One region of the Shewanella sp. Scap07 genome, then DNA from elsewhere that is predicted to be linked to it. Evidence: riboswitches for the same ligand, from Rfam matches in the RefSeq annotation. Region 1 holds a riboswitch; the other holds the start of a gene.
What was found. Region 1 has a riboswitch for lysine ahead of lysC (lysine-sensitive aspartokinase 3). Riboswitches for the same ligand answer to the same signal wherever they lie in the genome.
Positions count from the first base shown of each region.

Region 2: another riboswitch for lysine. It lies ahead of FLM48_RS07190 (Na+/H+ antiporter NhaC family protein); the one in region 1 lies ahead of lysC (lysine-sensitive aspartokinase 3).

Region 1 is NZ_CP041329.1:848,010-857,071, reverse strand. It holds gene FLM48_RS22835 (S8 family serine peptidase) at 1-920, opposite strand, end outside; gene FLM48_RS03680 (succinylglutamate desuccinylase/aspartoacylase family protein) at 1,281-2,387, opposite strand; gene lysC (lysine-sensitive aspartokinase 3) at 2,391-3,770, opposite strand; lysine riboswitch at 3,903-4,082, opposite strand; gene FLM48_RS03670 (DUF3293 domain-containing protein) at 4,226-4,654, opposite strand; gene arcA (two-component system response regulator ArcA) at 5,233-5,952, shown strand; gene FLM48_RS03660 (DPP IV N-terminal domain-containing protein) at 6,082-8,331, opposite strand; gene FLM48_RS03655 (class 1 fructose-bisphosphatase) at 8,594-9,062, shown strand, end outside.
Region 2 is NZ_CP041329.1:1,629,945-1,639,006, reverse strand. It holds gene FLM48_RS07215 (3-oxoacid CoA-transferase subunit B) at 1-317, shown strand, start outside; gene FLM48_RS07210 (PAS domain-containing methyl-accepting chemotaxis protein) at 422-1,999, opposite strand; gene FLM48_RS07205 (hypothetical protein) at 2,313-2,735, shown strand; gene FLM48_RS07200 (thymidine kinase) at 2,751-3,332, opposite strand; gene FLM48_RS07195 (transporter substrate-binding domain-containing protein) at 3,537-4,307, opposite strand; gene FLM48_RS07190 (Na+/H+ antiporter NhaC family protein) at 4,523-6,088, opposite strand; lysine riboswitch at 6,168-6,387, opposite strand; gene FLM48_RS07185 (FAD-binding protein) at 6,544-7,467, opposite strand; gene FLM48_RS07180 (electron transfer flavoprotein subunit beta/FixA family protein) at 7,467-8,216, opposite strand; gene FLM48_RS07175 (H-NS family nucleoid-associated regulatory protein) at 8,526-8,918, shown strand.

The DNA.
Region 1 (9,062 bases):
ACGTTCATCAATACGTTACCTGCCGAAGTACCGGCAGTATGAGAACCATGACCGTTATGGTCTTCACCATTTGGCGGCACATCTAAATCATAATCTAAATATCTGTCTGTGATTGCTGGCCAGCTGTGAACACCAATGAGCTTATCGTTACATAGCTCTGGGTAGTTCATTGCACAATCACCAGAGTATACCCCTTCACCCCAAGGGTTAGTATGGTCATACTCATCACCGCCAATATCGGCAAATGAAGGGTGGTCGCTATTAATACCAGTATCAATGATACCGACAATCATACCTTCACCTTGACTAGCAACTCCTGTTGCATCGCCACTCCAGACTGAAGGTGCTTTGATTATTGCAGGGCCCGAATCAGTAGTCGGCTTACGTAAAACTTCGCGCTGAATTTGCGCTATACCAGCCACTTTCGCTAGTTTGGCTGCTTGCGCCTGCGTCATTTCAACCACCATACCATTGTAGGCAAGTGTGGTTTGTTGTTTGATATCTAGCTCACCGAGAATCGATGTTGCTTTTTGAATGACATTGTTTTGGCGAGAGTTAAGGAAAGAGCGGTAAGATTTAACTGCAGCACTGTTAACATCTAATTTTCTACTCTGGCTTGATACCACGTCAGTTGATGTTGCCTTGTAGCCTTCGATACCACCTTGGTAAAGGGCAACCGGGCTCTCATTCAAACGAATAAAGTAGCGATATACACCATCACCTAAATCTGCTTCTGGTGTGAATACTGCATTGGTTCGAACGACATGATTCTGTACTTTAATTTTAGAGTCAACGACTGGTATGTGTGCACTTACCCCGGCTGGCTTAGACAATACTACGTTTGGGCTACTCGTTGCAGCCGCAGTCGCAGACATGCTTATTATTGCAGTCGATACTGCTATAGCGATTTGAGTTTTCACTTGTCAATTCCTTAACACTTTGCTGTGCTTTTGTTATATAACTTCCTGAACAACACCTAACTCAGCCACTCCCTTCCCAGAAGATTCACCAAGCTAAAAAAGGTTCATTAGTACAAATGACTAACGAACCGATATTATTAACACAAAAGAAACAATAAAAAAACAAACAAGAAATAGACGGGTTACACTTTAAACCGATAATCCTTATTAACCACAACAAAAGTGTAAAGAAACTGTTACTCAACTATGAGAGACTATAGCCGTACTGGCGCTTAGCGCTAGCCTAATCAAAAAAGAATTAATTATTACAAATTGCAACAGCAGAGTATATTTTTCGCACTGTTCACAATATTTAACAGCTCACAGCTCAAACACATTGGTCATCACTTTATAAAGTTCAGTGCCTTGATAGACCGATGCCGAAGCAAAGTGCAAAATAGGTACGCAGTCTAGGGGCAAGGTCAGTGGCGTTAAAACCTGATCACTACCGTATTTATCTAAGCGCAGAATGTTGGCCAGTGGCTGGCCTGCACTCAGTTTCTCACCCAATGTTGCCTTATATTCCACCATGCCACCTAACGGCGCATGGTACTTTTTATAATCTTTCAAATAACAGCCAAAACGCGACATCTCTGCCGGTAAAACTTGCTCACCAATCACCCCTTTTGCACTCAGGTAAGCCATGATGCCATGCGCGTCCTGTTTTGCATCTTCAAGATCAATATGCTCTTGGCTTCCAAGCTCTAAAGTAAAGGCATCAACCGCTACCGCAAAACTACGCCCCTGGGTCGCCATGTGCTCACTGAGTTGCCACCATGGACAAAAGATAGACTCGTCCATCGCGCCACCAAAATCATTGGGGATTATCAAGGTATAAGGAATAGAGAATTGTTTCGCAAGCTCATAAGCATAAGTCGGACAATACAAATGTTTGCATGATTTAGGCCCAGTGTGCAGATCCAGCACAATATCGGCATCATGAGCCATTTTTTGTAAACTAACCGCAAGTTGATGACCGCTAGTGATCCCCCACTCGCCATCAAGACGAGCTTGACAAGCCGCAATCAAATGGGTGCGAAATGCATGCGTCAGAGCAGCATCGTCTAGATGGTGATGCTGAGCATACCAAACCTCAACGTCTACCTTATGGTCAAAATACTCCCGATTCCAGTTCACCCCGGTGATTGGATCAAACCGACCGAGTGTAAATTCACCACTCTTTTGATTAATACCTAGCGGGTTAGCCAAAGGGACAAGTACCACGTCACCTAACACGTTTGCAGTCTCTAGGCGTTGCATTAACTGATAAATAACCGCGTTGCCCTGCACTTCGGCACCGTGAACATTGGCTTGAATATAAACACGTGGCGCTTCTACATCAGTACCGCGAAAGCGGAAAATGGGCACATTCAATTCATGGCCCGTGGCTAATTCGCCGACTTTCAATGATGACTGAGTAAATGACATGTTTTATCCTTCAAATAGATTTTGGTGCAATGCTTGAACCACTTGAGCCGCTTCCGATTCGGCCACTAAGACACATAAATTATGCGGGCTAGCGCCTTGGCATATCATGCGTACATTATGGGTTTCCAATACTTCAAACACCCGTCGACAAACACCAGCAGTGGAGGCAATTTTATTGCCTACGATAGCCACTAAGGCTAAGTCATCTTCCACTCTCACTCGACAATGCTGAGATAACTCCTGTAGCAGTGACTCGCTCAGTAGACCATTGCCCGCAGAGTCTGAGCCGGTTTTGTCCAAGGTAAGTGATACGTTAACTTCTGACGTGGTAATCAAATCGACACTGATTTTATGCTTAGCTAAAGTCGCAAAGGTTTCAGCTAAGAAGCCTTGGGCATGTAGCATCTGCAAACTATGTAAGTTTAACAGCGTCTGATCACGTCTAACCGCCACGGCACGGTAAACAGGTTCATCACTGACTTGATGACGAATCCAAGTGCCGCCGCGCTCAGGCTCTTTACTTGAACCGACAAAAACCTGAATTTTTTGTCTTACCGCCGGCAAAATTGTTGCTGGGTGCAGAACCTTGGCACCAAAGGTCGCCATTTCGGCCGCTTCATTAAAGCTAATTTCTGCAATAGGGCGAGCGTTCGGTGCTAAACGAGGATCGGTTGTGTAGATACCAGCCACATCGGTCCAAATTTCTACCGCGTTGGCCCGCAATGCCTCTGCCAATAATGCGGCAGAATAATCGCTACCGCCGCGGCCCAGTGTGGTGGTTTTACCTGCTTCATCGGCACCAATAAAGCCTTGAGTAACAATTCGCTGACTCGCCAGTAATGGCAGCAATTGGCCTTCTACTAACTGAGCAATCGTTTCAACTTGCGGCTCTGCCTTACCAAAATGGCTGTCGGTTCTCAGTACTTGGCGAACATCAAATGCAGCTGCTGATTCACCTTTCTCGCGCAGTACGGCGGCAAACAAAGCTGATGAGCATTGCTCACCTTGTGCCAATAACTCGTCCATAATCTGTTTGCTGCGATTAAGCACCAACTGCTCGCTGAGGTTGTCAATTTGGCTTAGTACACTATCTATACGTGCTGCGACATCTTGCGGTCGACCTAGGTCATCCAAAATACGGTACTGAATAGACGCAATTTCTTTAATTACTTGCTTGCGTCTATCTTCTTCTAATGTGGCTTGAGTTAGCTCAACCAGCAAGTTAGTGACACCGCTTGATGCACTGACCACCACAACGCGAGTATTGGGATTAGCCAGAATGATATCTGCGCAACGATTCATGGCAGCATAATCAGCCACAGAAGTGCCACCAAATTTGGCAACAACAATTTCATTCACAACAGATTGGGCAACAACAGACATTAGCTTTCCTCCGAACTAAATTGAGAAAAGGCTACAACATAAGAATTGATTAACATATTTACGCTCCGAACTTACTTCGTTCGAAGAGCCTGGTGTAAAGATTACACACCCTTAAGATAGGGAAAAGCGATCGTCACCAGAAGCTCTCCACCAAAAAAACAGGTGACAATCGTTAGGATTCAACCCAATCGACCGATATTGCTGTGAGCCAAACACAATGGCAATACCTCGGCGCTAATCTCCCTCATAAACTGTCGTCGGGGTTGGCCCCCCTCAAGCTTACTACCTAGTTAACGCTCCTCTTCTGTATTGGTATGTTTTCCATACCAATGACGCAAAACTAACAAATTTGACTAAATACTGTCAACGCTACAAACCAGAAAACACTGAGTTTTGTTGATTTAATCGTGTCACCGCGCCATTAAGGCTGAAAATGAAATGAAAACTGAAGCTAGCTAGCAAGATTCTGGCAGTTCACTGACTAAATTAACCCGACTAGAAAAGCGCCCTATCGCCGTCTCGTCATGCTTCAACAAGCACGGAACTAAACGTAAAGTGTCATTTTCAACAAAATAGATGGCATTTTGTTTAAAAGCTAAACCTAATGCAATCGCCGCTGGTTTATCTATCGCCACAGCCCAACTCTTTTCCATATGGCGCCGATCCGACGAAGTCCCCACCATCGCCCTATAGGGTAGGCCCATTTTCTCAATCTCACCTTGTAGCTTTCGATCTAATAATCGATTTTGACTGGCGCTCAATATTTCACCCTGTGGATTGTGGGCAGTAATAATAGCGAAAGATAAAGTGGGAGAAAGTGATTGAGTAAATAAGAATTGGGTCTGCTGATAACATTGCCAAAGGGGGTGATTATCCGTGCTCATTGCCGTCAAGCTCCAATATTCGATTCGAAATATTATAGCAAATACTGCTAGCTATCTTACAGGTGTGATCCCGATCACCAAAATGATTTTTTTATGAATGTTATAAATCAACAACTTAGGTCAAGTCGTGTGATATAGCTCAAAACCCAAAGTAAATTTGTTAACATTTCATTTGTTAACAAATGCCTAAAACGAGTACAATAAGCACCGTTGGTTAGCATTTTAGAACAATAAGATGCACCGCACTTAGTTACTTCGACTGACTGACACGCAAGTAACGAGCAAACCAACTTCCTGTATAAAATGTCGGCGTGACCAGCCAGCACATTTAAAGCTTAAAAATAATTAACTAGTAGGGGGAACTAATCTCTACTATTGTTAATCGAAGTGAATACAGTTCGCGTTTCCTAAAAATATAGAGATACGCATACTTTACTAATCATGAAGTGTGTTGCTGTTTCAGGCTAGTTTTTGAGAGCACCGACGTGGATCAGTAATTGTCAGTAGATGAGATGGGGCGCAGCCGTAGCACGCGCTCATGGTTAGAACAGATTTGAACAAATATTAGGTACTTTAATATGCAAAACCCGCACATTCTGATCGTTGAAGATGAAGCCGTTACCAGAAACACGCTAAGAAGTATTTTTGAAGCAGAAGGATATGTGGTATCAGAAGCTAATGATGGCGCAGAGATGCATAAAGCAATGCAAGAAAACAAGATCAACTTGGTAGTGATGGATATCAATCTACCGGGTAAAAATGGTCTGTTACTTGCGCGTGAACTACGTGAGATCAACAACATCGGCCTAATCTTCCTAACGGGTCGTGATAACGAAGTTGACAAGATCTTAGGTCTTGAAATTGGTGCTGATGACTACATCACTAAACCATTCAACCCACGTGAGTTGACTATCCGTGCACGTAACCTACTAACGCGAGTCAATAGCACTGGTACTGAATCAGAAGAGAAAAGCGCAGTTGAGTTCTACCGTTTCAACGGTTGGAGCTTAGAAATTAACAGCCGCTCTCTAGTTAGCCCACAAGGCGAATCTTACAAATTGCCACGTAGCGAATTCCGCGCGATGCTGCACTTTGTTGAGAACCCTGGCAAAATCTTAACTCGTGCTGACCTACTCATGAAAATGACTGGTCGCGAACTTAAGCCACATGACCGCACTGTTGACGTGACTATCCGTCGTATCCGTAAGCACTTTGAAAGCTTGCCAGATACGCCAGAAATCATCGCGACTATTCACGGTGAAGGCTATCGTTTCTGCGGTAACTTAGAAGAAGTTTAAGTTACTCAGTAAGATAACTAAAAAGCCAGTCTAAAGACTGGCTTTTTTGTGGCCGCGATTTGATGAGGATTGCCTATAACAATCGGCAATTGCTGCCTCTAGGGCATTATCTCGCGCGGTTAGCTTGCACTAAGGTTTTAGCTGCCTATCTAAAAAGTCTGCTAATGAGCGATACAAATGAGTGCGTACCTTATGACCACGCATTGAGTGTTTCGACCCCGGGTAGTCAATCATTTGAAATAGCTTACCTTCATCTTGCAGGGCTTTGTACACCCGAGTGCTATTTTCAAACAAGACATTATCATCAGCCATGCCATGATACATCAACAGTCCCGACTGATAGTTTTTCACATAGGGGAATACACTGCTCGCCTCATAGCCTTGAGCATTGGTTTGCGGGTGACCTAAATATCGCTCAGTATAGTGCGTATCATACAATGCCCAGTCAGTTACTGGCGCACCAGAAATAGCCGCTTTGAAATGCGTAGGCGCTTTAAACAATCCCATTAAGGCCATATAACCGCCATAGCTATGGCCATATAACGCAATATTCTCGCCATCAACAAATGACTGAGTACGCAAGAAGTCGACACCGGCTTTCTGATCATTAACCTCAACTTCGCCTAAGTGCTCATGAATAACAAACTCAAACCGAGTGCCGCGATGCGCCGAGCCACGATTGTCTAGCTGAAAAACAACATAACCTTGTTGCAATAAGTATTGCGTAAAGTAGTCATGCTCGCTCCAACTGTTCACTACTAACTGTGCATGCGGGCCGCCATACACTCGCACTACCACAGGGTAACGCTGACTTGCATCAAAGTTAGTTGGCTTAAATAGGCGATATTGCAGTGCTTGGCCATCCTCAGCTTTAATCTGGCCAAACTCCGGTTGCTGCCACAAACCAAAATAGGGATAGAGTGGATGAGTCTTGTTGATGGCATTCTCTTCCACCCAAGCTAAACGTTCACCCTGTTCATCATGTAAGCTGATTTGCGGAGGCTGTGACAAGCTATTGAAATAGTCTAAATAGATTGCTTGGTTATCGGCAAACACTGGCATATGCATACCACTGCGCGAACTTAACTGCTCGACATCACCACCGCCAAGTGGCACTCGATAAAGGTGTCTTTCGGTGACCTTAGTTTTACGGCCAGTGAAATATAACCACTGATTGGTCTCATCAATAAAAGAGACGGTATCAACGGCCCACTCACCTTGGGTAAGCTGTTTGGCCAAGCTGCCATCTAAATTAAATAGATAAAGATGATTAAAACCATCGCGCTCCGACGCCCAAATAAACTGCTCGGTTTTCTTTAAGAAATGCAAATCGTCATTGAGGTTTATCCACGCACGGCTACGCTCTTTGACTAAATCGCGACTTTGCTTAATATCTGCTAGATCCACAACCCGTAGATCTAAGGCTTTTTGATCGCGGCTTTGCCATTGAAAAGATAGCTGCTGGCTATTTGGCAGCCATTTAACTCTCGGCAAATAGATGTCCTTGTCGGCACCAAGGTCGACCCATTGTGTCTGCTTTGAAGCCAGGTTAACAACGCCCAATTGCACGGTAACATTGGTTTTACCCGCATAAGGGTAGCGCTGCTCAGTCAGTTTAATGCCATCAGCGTATATTTCATTACGCGTGACCAATTCTACCCCTGACTCATCAACTCGGGTGTAGGCAATTGCAGATTCATCCGGTGCCCACCAGTAACCTGTCATGCGGCCCATCTCTTCTTGAGCGACAAACTCCGCCATTGCATTCTTAATCGCGCCACCACCGTCAGTGGTCATTGCCGTCAATTGGTTGTTGGCAAGATCTAATACATACAGGTTTTGCTCACGAACGAAAGAGACATAATGTCCTTTAGGCGACAAGCGCGCATCTGTTGCAAACCCTTCGCCAATGGCAAGCTGGGTAACTTTGCCAGAATCGATTGCAAATAAATACAAGTTGCCACTGGCTGGGATTAGAATCGTTTGGCCATCGTCAGACCAAAAGTATTCCATGATCCCCTGGCCATAAATACGTTGACGTTCACGCCTTGCCTTCTCTTCATCAGATAGCTCAGCAATGGTGAGCTTTTGTGCATCAAGCAAACGACTTTGTTGACCCGTTGCCACATCCATCTGCCAAAGATCGTAAAAGTGTTGATCATCAGCACGGCCAGCTAAATAGGTCACCAGCTTGCCATCAGGCGATAGCTTTAACCCTCTAGGGCTACTGCCAGCTAAAGCAGGCGAATCATATAAACGTTCTATGGTTAGCGGCGTTTGGCCACCAACAGATGTAGATTGCGTGCTAAGCGCACTGCAAGACTGAGATAAAAGCATAGGCACCGCCATTAGGGCTAAACTCATCCATTTTTTTGTCATTATTGTGTCCTGGACGTAAGTGAACTGATAAACGTTACAACATCTGCGCCATTGTGCCTTAAAGCTTCACAAAACTAAAACAATCATCGCACTATTGTTGTCACTGAAACTTGTTATAAATTCAGATATAATCAGCGCCAAATTATAAATAATGCACTAGACGAGATAGCCACCGTTACTACCTACTCGGTGATAAAGGTGTCACGTCGCTACCCCATAAGATCTCACGCTGAGCTCGCTCGGCAATGAAATAGGAAACAAGATGCAAACTCTGGCTGAAAATCTGACCTCACAAGCAATTTCTCCTACTCTTGAAAAACTTATTCTGACCCTAGCTAACACCTCAAAAGAGATTAGTCATGCAGTACGCCACGGCGCATTAGCCGGTGTTTTGGGCGCGACTGAGCAAGAAAACGTTCAGGGTGAAACCCAGAAAAAGCTCGATATCATCACCAATGATATGCTTAAAGATGCGTTACAAGCTGACGGCACGGTTCGTGGTATCGCGTCTGAAGAAGAAGACTATGTGGTTGAAGCGGATGCCAATGGCGAATTTTTAGTGTGTTTCGACCCATTAGATGGCTCATCGAACATCGACATCAACTCGCTGGTCGGTACCATTTTTTCAGTGCTACCTGCGACTGATGGTGAGTTAACAGAGCAAAGCTTCTTACAAGCTGGTCGTAATCAAGTGGCTGCAGGTTATGTACTTTATGGTCCATCAACTATGT
Region 2 (9,062 bases), 780 kb from region 1:
CCTCGTGGATGATCCCAGGCAAGCTCATTAAAGGCATGGGCGGCGCAATGGATTTGGTTGCCGGTGCAGACAACATCATTGTCACTATGATGCACGCCGATAAAAAAGGTAACTCTAAGCTGCTGCCAGTATGCGAACTGCCACTCACAGGATATGGCTGCATAAAGCGGGTGTTAACCGATTTGGCCTTTATTGAAATCAAGGACGGTGCATTCCATTTATTAGAGCGCGCCCCTGGCGTGTCGGTAGAAGAAATTGTGGCCAAAACTGCCGGTAAAATAGTGGTGCCTGAAAACGTACCTGAAATGCAGTTATAACAAGCCAAATAAGCGCCAACAAAAAGCCACTCATATGAGTGGCTTTTTTTATCGGTATACCTTTATTAATCGTCAACGGACGCTTAATGCCGCAACGACAATAGTTAATTACGCTTGAGCCGTTGCACCGAATGTTGCCAAAACTGCTGCGCAAGCTGTCGTGACATTGATGACTTATCAGCGGTGTTTTCACCCAAATGTTTATCTTGCTGCGCTTGGCTGTAACCTTCGTTTGCCAGTTCACTTATCGCTTGCAATGAATCACTGATTTCGGTGGCCGCCTCTCCCTGCTCGCCCATGGCATTAGCGCTGTGGTCGGTCATTTGATTTATGCTGTCTATCGTCGCCACTAACCCAGCAAATACGCTCTCGGCATCTTTAACCAATGCCACTGCTTGACTTGCCTGTGCCTGACCCGCCGCTAATGTGGTTGCGGCGTTGGCGGTGCTAGATTGAAACTTGGCAATGATTTGATCTATCTGCCGAGTCGACTCTGCCGTTCTTGCTGATAGTTGCCGCACTTCATCGGCAACAACGGCAAAACCGCGACCCGACTCACCAGCCCTCGCCGCTTCAATGGCGGCATTTAACGCCAATAGATTGGTTTGCTCAGCAATGGCGCTGATAACCTCTAGCACCTGATTAATGGCAACACTGTCTTGTTCAATCTCAGCGACCACAGTGGCAAAATTACCGACTTCACTGTTCAATGCATCTATGGTTGCGACCACGGCGTCAAGCTGCTGATAGCCATTGGCAACGGCGGCTTGGCTGTGCTCAACTTCGGTGGCGACTTGCTTGATCTGACCGCTTAGTTCGCTAAAACTGGCTGTTAGCTCCTCAACCGCAGCAGCCGCTTGAGCGGTTTGCTGGCTTTGACCATCCGCTCTGCCTGCAGCCTCGGTGATTGAGCCCAGTAATTGTTGGTTATCATTGGCGATTGATGCTGCACTGTCAGCCATGCGCCCCACTACGCCCGATATTTCTGCGTTTACAAACTCCATGGCGCAGGCGATATTACCAATCTCATCATTACGTCCGGTATAAATATGTCGCGCCACCGGATCATCAATTACCGCTTGTGCCTGCTGGTTGAGCTGCTTAAGCGGCTTTAGAATAAAGTTAAGGCCAACATACATCGGCAACAACATCGCCAGTGCCAGCCAAGGTGATACCAAAGCGCAGCCTAAGCTTAGTATGAGCATCGCCAATGCATGCAGCTTGATTTGCCCTGTGAAACTCAATAACGGCTTATCGAGTTCTGCCGGAGACTGACCACTTTGTATGTTGGCATAGGCACTACTAGCACGCTCAATCTGTGACTCACTGGCGCGGCGGCGCACCGATTGGTATTCCTCTACCTTGCCATCTTTAACCACTGGTGCCACATAGGCATTAACCCAATAATAGCCGCCATCTTTACAGCGGTTTTTAACCACCCCCATCCAAGACTGGTTTTGCTTCAAGCTTTGCCATAGCATTTTATAGGCCTGCTCGGGCATATCTGGGTGACGCACAATATTATGAGGTTGGCCGACAAGCTCTTGCTGCTCAAACCCACAAATGCGGCAAAAATCATCATTGGCATAGCGAATGTTACCTTTGAGATCTGTGGTGGATAGTAAGATATCTTCATCCGCCAAACTCACTTGTTGGTTTGTCACAGGCTGGTTATTACGCATTGTGATTCAATTAGTTATATAGAGTAAGGTGGCGGGATTTTGCCTTGTTAGCCGCAGAGAGTTTGTGACCCAGTGCAAGATTAAATGTATCAGCGGCGTTTACATTTGTTGAATTTTGAAGCAGATCGCAAATACCACAAATGCTAAATTAGATTAAGCAGGCAAGCGTTTGAAAAGCTGATTAAAAAGCCTGACTTTCGCGACGCTAAACGCGCCTAATTTTGTGACAAGCCATTGAATTAGGCACTACACTTGTTCACAAGCACATTTATAGAGGCACGATGGCAGCCATAACAAAAGGATGACTACAGACATGTTGATATCTCGTCGTCAGTTATTTCAATTCACTGCATTGTTTAGCATGCTGTTTGCGTTGGTGGGTTTTAGCTATAACGTTTGGCGGATGGAGATCAGTGAGCATAACAATACCATGCGTGCGGCCAGCTTTGAGTTATTACTGCAGCTGTCCGAGTTAGAAGCGATTGTCTATGCCGCTCACTATGACAAGGATCCTATTGGTGGCAATCCGCGCAAAGGCTGGATTAAAGTAAACTTGGTTTTTGACCTATCGATGATCACTACAGTGCCACTGCAACAACAATCACAGCAGCTAAAAAATGTATGGCAACAACATTGGTCATCCATGGCACAAGATCAACAAAGCGCCAGCGCAATTATTACCGAAATAGACAACAGTCGCGCCAGTGTGCGTCAGCTACTGGCGTCACTGCAATAGTGCGTTAGCGCGAGATTATTGATCCCAAAGAAACTCACGAAAATGTTTTCGGCACACTGACTCATAACTCTCATTGCCACCAATGGCCACTTGCTCACCCTCACGCATTGGCTTGCCGTCGCCATCTAGGCGCAACACCATGTTCGCTTTGCGGCCGCAATGACAAATGGTCTTTAACTCAATCAGCTTGTCTGCCCAAGCGAGTAAATACTGGCTACCGCTAAACAGTTCGCCCTGAAAGTCAGTTTTTAGGCCATAACACAGCACCGGAATATCGAGCACGTCCACCACATAGGTCAGTTGTTTAACCTGCTGCTTACTTAAGAACTGCGACTCGTCAATCAAAATACAATGCAGCGGTTTTTGTTGATGTGCTTGCTCAATGACCTTAGCGATATCATCTTGGCTACCAAAGACTTGCGCATCAGTTTCGATGCCGATACGAGAAGCCACTTTACCCACGCCATAACGATCATCTATCGATGCGGTCATCACTAAGGTATTCATGCCGCGCTCACGATAGTTATATGAGGATTGTAATAGCGATGTCGACTTGCCGGCGTTCATTGCCGAGTAGTAAAAATAAAGCTGAGCCAAAACTGCTTCCTTAGCGGGGAAAAAGGTTGATAAGTTTACCGCGTCGCCGTATCCCAATCCAGATGTAATACCAATCAGCTAACGGGAAATTTGATCCTTAGCAAACATATAGGATACTTGAGTAACCATGATGAAGTTTGGCCCGGCTTATTGGCTATCGCTCGATGCCAAAATACCGATAATAACCTGACGACTAACTAGCCGCTAATTATCGCTACGATGGAACCATCGCTGATACAGCTGGGGAATTTCACCAGAGTCCAGCAATTGCTGAACGGCCTGATTAACCTCTTGATGCAGACTGGCATTGCCCTTTTTTACCGCCACAGCAACCGGCGTCCCCGATGCAGGTTGCGCTAAAATACTCACTTTAACGCCACGCTGTTTTGCTAAAAATAATCCCACTGCCTCAGGCATGATGGCCGCATCAACAAGGCCTGAATCAAGACGCTGCATCGACACTGCTTTACTGGCAGTATTTTGCAATCGATATTGGTATAAGCTCTGCTGTTGCTGCCACTGGCTTTGTAAGGTTGAATGCCGATCGCCCGCAACCAATCGCCCTTCGAGATCGGCCAACTGTTTAATCGACTGATTGCCACTCAATACAAATACCGCATCTCGGCGTTCATAATAAGGTACTGAAAAATCAAATACACGCGCACGAATAGAGTTAATTTCCATGCCAACAATCAGGTCTATTTCACCAAACCTTAGTTGATTGAGCACGGTATCCCATTGCCCCTGAACAAACTCAAAATCTCGCTCTAAGCTGTTTGCAATAAGCTTGGCTACATCGACATCGAAACCAGCGGGATAATCATCTACTTGGTACTGATAAGGTGGAAAACCAATGGATATGCCGAACTTTAGCGGTGTGTTATCGGCACTCAAACTTGGCGCACAAAACAGCGCCGTGAACAGCAAAGCTAAATAAAATAAGACGGGATTGGCTAAATGGTTAAGCCTGTACATTACGTCCAGTTAACCCTTTTTGAGTACTAATGCATTTATTATAGCAGTATAAAAAGACCATTATTAGTGATAGAGCCCAATTTCAAGAAGTTGTTAGTGGCTTATACCACCCCCAATAAAGACAGCGGCAATCTTAAAATAAAAAAGCACTTTATCAATCGATAAAGTGCTTAGTATTTAACCCTGCTTAAGTTGTTACAAATAACGACTCAATACTATGCAGGTTGCTTTGACTTCACTCTAAGAATCAACACACTAATAATGAACAATACTGTACACGTCAGTAATCCAGCAGTTAATGACTCAGTAAAACCAAGTACGGTGTAACCACCCAAACTGATTATTGCCACAATCACTGCATAAGGAAGTTGCGTCAATACGTGGTCGATGTGATGACAGTTTGCCCCAGTTGAAGACAAAATCGTTGTATCAGAGATTGGCGAGCAATGATCTCCAAATACCGCACCGGCAAGCACAGCGGCCAACATAGGTAACATCATATTAGTGTGCGTACCCATCGCCATATCCGCGGCAATCGGCAGCATGATACCAAAGGTGCCCCAGCTAGTTCCGGTTGAAAATGCCGTTAGGCCAGCTAGCACAAACAGTACCGCAGGTAACAAGGCGAACGGAATATTGCCAGAAGCCAAGCTCGCCATATATTTACCGGTCTCAAGTTGGCCAATTACACCGGCAATAGTCCACGCAAACAGTAAGATGTATATCGCTGGCAACATAGAGCGCGCACCGGCAACTAAACCTTTAACCAGTAACCCTTTCTCAAGCCCTTGACTGACAACCAACGCAACTGTTGCCGCTAAACCAATCAAAGCGCCATAGAACAATGACCAGGCAACATCAGTCTTCTCAAAGGCACCAATAACCGAGAATTCAATCGAGTCAGCTGCCAATGCATCTGCACCGCTGCTGATCATGAAATAAATAGTCGCGGCAACGAGTACGGTGATCGGTAAGAAAAGACCAATAATTTTACCTGAATCAGACTCAGGTAAATCGCTGTTAGCCCCAGGGGGTAAGCCTTTTGATTCATCGTAAAGATTGCCTTTTTGTGCATTTAACTCATGCTGACGCATCGGGCCAACATCTAGCCCCATAAAGGCCACACACAGCAGCAATAATAGTGCAAAAATGGCATAGAAATTCATGGGAATCATTTGCACAAACACGCTTAAATGGCCAGTATCGGTAAAGCCATGTGCAGTTAAAATACCGCCGATTAATGCAATAATATATGCGCCCCAACTCGACACTGGTGATATAACGCAGATAGGTGCTGCGGTGCTATCGAGTAGATAAGCTAATTTACTACGAGAGATGTAATAACGATCGGTGAGCGGTCTCGCAACGCTACCCACAACTAAGCTATTGAAGTAATCATCAATAAAAACCACACACCCCAAGAACATGGTCAGCAACTTGGCGTCACGCTTATTGCGAATACGAGTTCTTGCCCATTCTGCAAACGCTTTTGCTGCTCCGCTCACAGTAATTAACGCTGTGATCATTCCTAGTAGGATTAAGAAGCCCAGCAAATAAACATTCCAGCTGTTCATGGCACCGTCTTCCCAAAACAGGCCTACGGCTTGGTTAGCCAAGTACTGACCTGAATCGACTACGGCAAAATCGGTAATGAGCAAGATACCCAATAAGATACCCACACCGAGAGATAGCAGCACTTTACGAGTAAATATGGCCATGAGAATTGCAACCACAGGTGGTAGCAACGAGAGCGCTGAATCAGCGTAACTTAGAGTCGTCATTTATTATTTTCTTCGTTTTGAGTACGAATGGAGGCGACTGAACTGGTGGGATATGGATGAAGATATCAAAAACACCTGTCCTTTCAGTAGCGCTCCATAGTAATACCCAGCATTATATAGGTATAACATTTTCTTATCATCCGGATAAGAAGTCTATGGCAGTGCTGTCTCTATTCGAGGACAGCCCCAGCAGTTAACTTTGATGAGTGTAACAACTTCGGCATTCAATCCTTTCCTTGCAGGTCTTAGGCATCACCCTCGCTGCAGGTACTTATATCTCATGCACCTCTACTTTTCAGGACGTTCTCAACCTAGGCTGAAAACGTGAGGCTCATCAAAACATAAGCGGCTTTGAGGATGCCACCTCAAAACCGCTTGATGTGATCGATGTCACACTAATAATAATGCTGACACCAAGGCTATAACCTTACAATTACAACCTATTGATATTTAGCTTAGACCAACTTAGTTAATGCTGGAATGGCATCAAACAAATCCGCTTCTAATCCATAATCAGCCACCTGAAAAATAGGCGCTTCTGGGTCTTTGTTAATCGCCACAATCACTTTTGAATCTTTCATGCCAGCCAAGTGTTGAATGGCACCGGAGATCCCCACAGCAATATACAAATCAGGCGCGACAATTTTACCCGTTTGACCCACTTGCAGATCGTTAGGAACAAACCCTGCGTCAACCGCCGCTCGAGACGCGCCCAATGCACCACCCAACTTATCAGCCAAGGCCTCTAAAATGGCAAAGTTTTCACTGCTTGCTAACGCACGTCCACCAGAAACAATCACTGCAGCGTTGCCAAGCTCAGGACGCTCAGACTCAGTCAAGCTTTGTGATTCAAAACTCACTTGGCTTTCAATCACAGTATCAAGCGTAACCAGTTCTGCATTGCCGTCACTGGCCACAGCATCAAACGCGCTAGAGCGCACTGTCATGACTTTCTTTGCATCAAGACTTTGTACTGTTTCCATCGCATTACCAGCGTAAACAGGACGTACAAAGGTATCGTCACTCTTTACTTCAACCACTTCAGACAACTGCGCTACATCAAGCAGTGCTGCTACGCGGGGTAATACATCTTTACCTAAGCTCGATGCACTCGCCAAAATGTGAGAGTAATCAGCTCCAATCCCGCTGATAAGCTCGCCCAAATTGTCGGCCAAGCCATGGGCATAAGCGTCAGCGTCTGCAACCAATACTTTAGATACGCCATTAAGTTTAGCCGCTTCACTTGCTGCCGCTGCACAATTAGCACCAACCACAAGTACATCCACATCAGCGCCGATTGCCTGAGCACAGGCTACAACTTTGGCAGTATCTGCTTTCAAGCTTTGGTTATCGTGTTCTGCAATTACTAAAGTTGTCATTAGATCACCTTCGCTTCGTTCTTTAACTTATCAGCCAGCTCTTCAACTGAACCCACCATAACACCCGCTTGACGCTCAGCAGGTGGCGTAACACTGATCACCTTTTGATGCTCCCCTAAGGTTACCCCTAAGCTGTCTACAGACACGGTATCAAGTGGTTTACGCTTCGCCTTCATAATGTTGGGTAATTTGGCATAACGAGGTTCATTTAAGCGCAGATCAGCGGTGATCACCGCAGGAAGTGGCATCTTAATGGTTTGTAAACCACCATCAATCTCACGAGTAACGCTAACCGCACCGTCGGCAACACTGACTTCTGAAGCAAATGTCGCTTGTGGTAACTTAGCTAATGCCGCCAGCATTTGTCCGGTTTGATTATTATCACCATCAATAGACTGCTTGCCGAGAATAATCAGCTCTGCTTGTTCGTTGGTTTGAATGGCATTGAGGATTTTTGCAATTGATAGTGCACAATAGCTGTCATCTGTTTCAACATGGATGCCTCTGTCTGCACCTAATGCCATTGCCGTACGAAGTTGTTCTTGCGCAGCTTTAGGGCCTACTGTCGCAACGACAATTTCACTGACAACGCCTGCTTCTTTTAAACGTACTGCTTCTTCAACAGCAATTTCACAAAATGGATTAATAGCCATTTTTAGATTAGCCGTGTCGACAGCAGTATTATCAGCATTCACTCTGACTTTTACATTTGCATCTACGACACGTTTTACTGGCACCAAAACTTTCATAAGGCTTCCTTTTATACGTCTCTCGGTCTCATACAATGGTACAGCTTAGGCTATACAGAATAGCAGTCACTTTACGTGCTGTTGACGTTAACGTCAATAGAGATTCAAACGCACGTTTGTATTGAGAACTTGCCGACTTGATTATTACCACCCGAATAAGTCGTTATTTATATAAAAAGACTATTTCCTGATTATTTTTTGTTTATATACGTACATATTTTAAACTTTTATTTGATTGTGAGTTAAATCCTTTCTATTATTAGCGGTGATACAAATAAACAAAGTTACATAAATAGGACCACTATTATTATGAGCGATTTTTTAGATATATTAACTCACGGCCGTCGCTTTAAAGCGGCAGTCAAAGAGTTATCAATTGATGAATTAAAAGAGCTATCGGGTAAGCTTGAAAAAATCATCACAGATAGAGAGGCAAAAATTGCCGCTGAATCTGAAGCATTAGCGGAGCGTAATGCCAAGATTGATGAAATTCGTAAACAAATGGAAGCAGTTGGTTTATCAGTAGATGACCTAGGCGCAGCAGCATTAAAAGCCGCACCTAAAAAACGTGCTCCACGTCCAGCGAAATATAAGATTGAAGTAAATGGTGAAACCATTACATGGACTGGCCAAGGCCGTACACCAACAGTATTCAAAAATGAATTAGATAAAGGTCGTAGTATGGATGACTTCCTAATCTAACGACGATTGTTTTATCGAATTTAAAAAGCCGAATTGAATCAATTCGGCTTTTTTTGTTTAAGCACAGCCGTTGACACTATCCGTAACAAATCCACTTTGGTGTTTCAGCACTAATTACGATATTCTTTGACAACCTAGGCCATA